Regions from separate parts of the Mesorhizobium sp. M0590 genome, predicted to be linked through region 2. Evidence: riboswitches for the same ligand, from Rfam matches in the RefSeq annotation. Region 2 holds a riboswitch; the other holds the start of a gene.
What was found. A riboswitch is a leader RNA that binds a small molecule or an ion and turns the genes downstream of it on or off. The one in region 2 is predicted to bind thiamine pyrophosphate.
Positions count from the first base shown of each region.

Region 1 (3,408 bases), on a different contig from region 2:
GAGCACGGCACTGGTCGCCGTCGCTTGCCGCACCGCGCTCTCGCCGGCCAGGCGGCCGAGATCGGCGCCAAGCCCGGCTGCCAACGTGGCCGCCATCGGCCCGGCGACAAACAGCAGTGCGAGCCCGATCGCCAATGCGTTCAGCACGGTCTCGGCCGCACCGGCTGAAAAATACCGGCGCGGCGCCACCGGCAGATTGGCATCCCCGACCATATTGGCGCCGAGCCGCGTCAAGGCCAGCACGACGACGAAGGTCAGGGCAATCTGCAGCAGGGTCAGCGTCACAGCCCGCGCCGGGTCGAAGTCGAAACGCAGCGCCTGGTAGATGGCAACCTCCAGCGTCGTCGCTCTGGGTCCGCCGCCGAGCGTAAGCACGATGGTGAAGGAGGTGATGCACAGCATGAAAACGAGCCCGGCAACGCCCGGCAAGGCCGCACGCAGCGGCGGCCATTCGATCAGCCGGAAGGCCGGCGCAGCCCCCATGCCAAGCTGGCTCGCCAGCCGCCATTGGTCGGCCGGCACGGTCTGCAGCGCTTCCAGGAACAGCCGCGTCGCCAGCGGCAGGTTGAAGAAGACGTGGGCGACGAGAATGCCCGACAGGCCATAGATGCCGGGCCAGCTCTGCCCGCCAATCGCGCCGAGCGTGCCGGCGAAATACCCGGCGCGGCCATAGAGTGCCAAGACACCGAGTGCGGCAACAATGGCCGGCAGCGCCAGCGGCACGGCGAAAAGCTGCAGGATAAAGCCTCGCCCGAAAAAACGCGGATGCCGCGACAGGGCGCGCGCGACGAACAGCGCCGGTGCGACGGAGAGCAGGGTCGACAACAGAGCCTGCCAGAGCGTGAAGCGGGCAACACGCAGGAGATAGGAATCGAAGGCGGAAGCGGCGCCGGACAGGTCGCGTGTGGCTTCGACGACGAGCCCGGCGAATGCCCCGCCGATCAGCAGCGCGATGGCGGCGAGCGCGACGATGCCGGCAGTGACGCGGGGATCGGCCGGATGACGCGTACGCATGTCGCGCTACCCGACACTACGACAGGTGTTGATCGAAGGAAATACCTGACAATGGCCGAGCCCACCCCTCTCTGGCCTGCCGGCCATCTCCCCCTCAAGGGGGGAGATTGCGCACTCAGCCGCCTTCGCCAATCTCACAAGTGGCAGGACGAGGAGAGGCGACAAAGCTGCCGATCTCCCCCCTTGAGGGGGAGATGGCCGGCAGGCCAGAGGGGGGTGGCTTGGCGCAAACATCCGACGAGGCTTGAGCCCTACTTGCTCATCGCCGCAAGCCACTCATCGACCCAGGCCTTGCGGTTGGCCGCGACGTCTTCCGGGCTGAACAGCAAGGTCTTGGTCGGCTTGACCAGCTTGTCGAACGCCGGGTTGAGCGGCTTGTCGGTTTTGCCGGCCGGGAACATCCAGTTGGTTTCGGGAATGACATCCTGGAATTTCGGTCCGGTCATGAAGGCAATGAACTTTTCTGCCAGCGGGTTCTTCGCACCCTTGGTGGTGATCCCCGCAACCTCGATCTGCAGATATTCGCCCTCCTCGAAGGACGCCGCCTGGTAGCGCTCGGTGTTTTCGGCGACCATGTGGTAGGCCGGCGAGGTGGTGTAGGACAGCACCATCGGCGCCTCGCCCTTGGTGAACAGGCCGTAGGCCTCGCTCCAGCCCGGCGTTACCGTCAGCACCTTCGCCTTGAGTTTGGCCCAGGCTTCCGGCGCCTTGTCGCCATAGACCGACTTGACCCACAGCAGCAGGCCAAGGCCCGGCGTCGAGGTGCGCGGATCCTGGATGACGATCTTCTCTCCGGCATCGCCCTCGACCAATTCCCTGAGGCTCTTCGGCGGGCTCTTCAGTTTTTCGGTATCGTAGACGACGGCGAAATAGCCATAGTCGAACGGCACGAAAATATCGTCGCTCCAGCCGCCCGGCAAATTGACGCCCGACACGGCGCCGTGCGGCGAAAACAAGCCGGTTGCCTTGGCGTCGGCGGTTAAGTTGGTATCGAGGCCAAGTACGATATCGGCCTTGGTCGCGGCGCCTTCCAGCTTCACACGGTTGAGCAGCGCCACGCCGTCGGCGACCGAGACGAATTCGACGACGCAACTGCATTCGGCCTCGAAGGCCTTCTTCACCGCCGGTCCCGGACCCCAATCGGCGGTGAAGCTTTCATAGGTGTAGACCGTCAATCTATCCTGTGCCGATGCCTGCCCTGGCAGGGCGAGCGCGGATGCCGCAAGCAGGACAATCGAGACAAGAGAGTGGAAAAAACTGCGCATCGGCGCCTCCTTCGTTCGCGTTGAAAGGAATTGAGGCGTCGGGCTGTCCGAAACGTCTAATCCCTCCGCCGGTACAAACCGGATCAGGTTCAGCGGGTTGGCAGTCTTGCCTCTCAGCCGGTCCGCGAAGATCGCGTCCGGCACCCCGTTAGAGCGTTGCGACACATAGGCCCGGCCGAAGTGCTGCGCAAGCGGAAGTTTGCCGGGCATCCAAAGCCCAGCCTTCCGTTTCGTCTGCCGTTTCATCTTCCGTTTCCGGGGCAGGGCTGGTAAGGGCCACGAGATATGAGCACATTCACCATCCTGCTTGGCGGCGATCTCATCCGCACGCCGCTGCTCGACCGCCAGGTCGAAGGCTCGCGTGTCATCGCTGCCGACGCCGGCATCGGCCATGCCCGTATGCTGGGCCTGAGGCCGGAACTCTGGGTCGGCGATTTCGATTCGGTGCCTGCCGATTTGCCGGAAGATCTGGCCGCCGTGCCACGGCAGGTGTTTCCCGCTGAAAAGGACAAGACCGACGGTGAACTCGCTATCGCCGCCGCACTCGAACGTGGTGCGACCAGCCTTGTGCTCGCAGGCGCCTTCGGCGGCAAACGTACCGACCACATCTTCCTGCATCTGGCGCTAAGCATCCGGCTGGCGGAAGGCGGGACGGAAGTGCTTTTGACCAGCGGCGCACAGGAAGGCATTCCCTTGCTGCCGGGAAAGACTGGCTTCGACTATGCCGACGGCACGCTGTTTTCGGTGCTCGGCTTTTCGGATCTCGCCGGCCTGACAGTCACCGGCGCCAAATGGCCGCTCGACCATGTCGAGGTTGCGTTCGGCTCGTCGCTGACCATTTCCAACGAGGTCAGGGGCCGGTTGGAAATCGCGCTGGCCAGCGGCCGCGCGCTGCTGCTCGCACATCCCTATCCTCTTCCGGAAAGCTGAGCCCAGAAAGCCGACATGGCGCCGCCGCTTCTCAATCTCGACGGGATAAAGCTGACCTTTGGCGGCACGCCGCTGCTCGACGGTGCCGCCCTGACGGCCTCTGCTGGCGACAAGATCGCCCTGGTTGGCCGCAACGGCTCTGGCAAGTCGACGCTCCTCAAGATCGCCGCCGGGCTGATCGAACCGCAGGACGGCGAAG
Region 1 covers NZ_JAMYQN010000001.1:311,283-314,690, forward strand. The annotation lists gene thiP (thiamine/thiamine pyrophosphate ABC transporter permease) at 1-1,014, opposite strand, end outside; gene thiB (thiamine ABC transporter substrate binding subunit) at 1,266-2,279, opposite strand; TPP riboswitch at 2,323-2,437, opposite strand; gene NKI52_RS01605 (thiamine diphosphokinase) at 2,565-3,209, shown strand; gene NKI52_RS01610 (ABC-F family ATP-binding cassette domain-containing protein) at 3,225-3,408, shown strand, end outside.
Region 1: another riboswitch for thiamine pyrophosphate. It lies ahead of thiB (thiamine ABC transporter substrate binding subunit); the one in region 2 lies ahead of thiC (phosphomethylpyrimidine synthase ThiC).

Region 2 (3,408 bases):
GTGACCGTCGCGCCGCGGGCGGCGAGTTCGAAGGCGGCGGTGAGGCCGGCGACGCCGGCCCCCTTTATCAGCACCTTCATGATGGCTTACCTGGCTGAGGCGTGAGCGGTGCGCCGGTCTCGTCCGCTGGCACGTAGAGATCGCCGCCCTCGCGGTATTTCGCCGCCATCGCCGCCATGCCCTCTTTCTGTGCCTCGGCGCGGATGTCGTGAGAGATGCGCATCGAGCAGAATTTCGGTCCGCACATCGAGCAGAAATGCGCCAGCTTGTGCGCCTCCTTGGGCAAGGTCTGGTCGTGGAAGGACCGTGCGGTTTCGGGGTCGAGCGACAGGTTGAACTGGTCCTCCCAGCGGAACTCGAAGCGCGCGCGGGAAAGGGCGTCATCCCTGACTTTCGCCGCCGGGTGGCCCTTCGCCAGGTCGGCCGCGTGCGCTGCGATCTTGTAGGTGATCACGCCGGTCTTGACGTCATCGCGGTCGGGAAGGCCGAGATGCTCCTTGGGCGTGACGTAGCAGAGCATGGCCGTTCCGAACCAGCCGATCATCGCCGCGCCGATGCCGGAAGTGATGTGGTCGTAGCCCGGCGCGATGTCGGTCGTCAGCGGTCCAAGCGTATAGAACGGCGCCTCGCCACAGACGGCGAGCTGCTTGTCCATGTTCGCCTTGATCTTGTGCATCGGCACGTGGCCGGGCCCCTCGATCATCACCTGGCAATCTTTCGCCCAGGCGATCTGCGTCAGCTCGCCGAGCGTTTCCAGCTCGGCGAATTGCGCCGCGTCGTTGGCATCGGCAATCGAGCCGGGACGAAGGCCGTCGCCGAGCGAAAAGGACACATCATAGGCGCGGCAGATGTCGCAGATTTCAGCGAAACGCTCGTAGAGGAAGCTCTCCCGGTGATGGTGCAGGCACCATTTGGCCATGATGGAGCCGCCGCGCGAGACGATACCCGTGACCCGGTCAACGGTCAGCGGGATGTAGTGCAGCCGCACGCCGGCATGGATGGTGAAATAGTCGACGCCCTGTTCGGCCTGCTCGACCAGCGTGTCGCGATACACTTCCCAGGTCAGGTCCTCGGCAATGCCGCCGACCTTTTCGAGCGCCTGGTAGAGCGGCACAGTGCCGATCGGCACCGGCGCATTGCGCACGATCCATTCGCGGATGTTGTGGATGTTGCGGCCGGTCGATAGGTCCATCACTGTGTCGGCGCCCCAGCGGATCGCCCACACCATTTTTTCGACCTCTTCCGCCATCGAGGAGGTGACGGCGGAATTACCGATATTGGCGTTGATCTTCACCAGGAAATTGCGGCCGATGATCATCGGCTCGCTCTCGGGATGATTGATGTTGGCGGGAATGATCGCGCGTCCGCGCGCTACCTCTTCGCGCACGAATTCAGGCGTGACGAAGTCGGGGATCGCCGCGCCGAAGGCCTCGCCGTCGCGCTCAAGCTTGCCGTGCAGGATCTCGCGACCAAGGTTCTCGCGGATGGCGACGAACTCCATTTCGGGCGTGATGATGCCAGCGCGCGCATAGGCAAGCTGTGTCACCGCCTTGCCGGTCTGGGCCCGGAGTGGCCGGTTGCGGACTGGAAATTCCGGTGTTAGGCGCTCGCCCGCCGCAAACCCATTGTCTTCTGGCCGGACGTGGCGGCCGTCATAGGCTTCGACATCGCCGCGCGCGGTGACCCATTCATGGCGAAGCCGTGCAAGGCCGTTTTCGATGCTGGTTTCGACAGTCGGGTCGGTATAGGGGCCGGACGGATCGTAAGCGGTCACCGGCGGCTCGCCTGCCGTCGGATGGACGGAGATTTCGCGCATCGGCACCCTGAGCTGCGGGTGGATGGTACCGGATTTGTGGATTTTGCGTGAGGCAGGCAGCGGTCCCGTCGAGACGGCGGGGGTGAGGGCATTCATCTTGAGGCTCCTTTGCTCGTTGCATTGGAGACCCAGTTCTGTGCCGGAAGGATGAAAAGACGCTTCTAGCGACCTGCTGAAACAGGACCTCGGGCGTAAACTCCCGCAAAGCGCTTGCACCGTCCCTACGCCAGTATGAACTGGATCAGGTTCAACGGGTCACTGCGCCGCGAATGCCAGCAGTATCTCAGCCCCTTGCCGGGACTCCCCTGGTGAATGCGTGAGGTTGGACGGGACGGCTCCGGTTTGTCAAGCGCGTTCTGGCCGCGGCTGATCGGCGGCCGGTCAGACCGTGCGGAAAAAATCGTGCATGTCTCGGCGACAAGTCAAGCGTCGGAGATGAAGGCAGGGACAAGGGAATCGCAAACCGTCGGACTAAAAATCAATCCTGATGATCACACCTTCAATGGGCACCAAAGGTTTGCGCGTAGATCGCCTCGATTCTTCCTGCCTCGTCACTGGTCAGCGCGGCGAATTCCTTTTCGCGCGCGCGGTTCGATAGATGTCCATCATTCTGGTGAAGAAAACGGAAGAGCAGATCGGTCAACCGCTCGGGCATGTCGATAAAGGCGTCCACCTGCTGCCGGAACTGATCGTAGCGCTGCAGAAATGCGGTTTCCTCGGGAAGGTCCCGTTCGATCGTCCGCTGAACGCAAGCATAGAGGAATTCGGCGTGCGGGGTTGCATCGAAGAACCGGTAGAAATCACCGGTGTCATTCAGCACCCGGACGTTGAATTGCGGCGTCGGTTCCCATTCCACCAACGGCAGAAGGCGCTGCGAATAGCTCTCGAGCACGCCCCTGTACTCGTTGATCTGGTCCAGGATCGCGGCCGAGACGGGAAAGACCACTCCCGGCGGATTGAAGCCGCGCATGGCAAGGACGTGGTGGATTAGGTAGCGGTGAATGCGGCCGTTTCCGTCCTCGAACGGGTGAATGTAGACAAAACCGAAGGCGAGGATTGCGGCGGCTACGACTGCATCAAGCTTTTGCGCGGGGCCCTGATCGAACGCCGCCATTCCATCGATTAGCCGCGGCAGGTCCTCGGGCCGAGCGCTGATGTGATCGGGCAAGGGCGTGCCGTTGTCTCGGTCATGCTCACCGACGAAACCTCCTTCTTTTCGGAAGCCAAGTCTTACGAAACGAGCGTCACCAAGTACAATTCTTTGCAGACGCAGCAGCTCATCGCGATCGATCGGCCAGCGGCCGGCTTCGCCGATGGCGCGGCCCCAGCGCTGGATGCGATCTTGCGGCGGGTGCTCGCCCTCGATCGCATAGCTTGATCGCGAGTCTTTGAGCAAAAGAAAGGCGGCGGTCCGAGCAAGGAGGTCGCGCGGCACGTCCGCTACGATTGCCTCCGCGCGCCGCGGTAGTTCAAGGCCGATGAATTTTTCGAGAATCTTGGTGCGGAACACCAGAGGGCAGAACTCACGCGTGCCGGGGAGATTGTCCCTTACGCGATAGCGCGAAGCGGTCTTGTCGGGTCCGGGCCACTGC
Region 2 covers NZ_JAMYQN010000007.1:210,980-214,387, forward strand. The annotation lists gene thiO (glycine oxidase ThiO) at 1-80, opposite strand, end outside; gene thiC (phosphomethylpyrimidine synthase ThiC) at 77-1,912, opposite strand; TPP riboswitch at 2,017-2,133, opposite strand; gene NKI52_RS14520 (Fic family protein) at 2,316-3,408, opposite strand, start outside.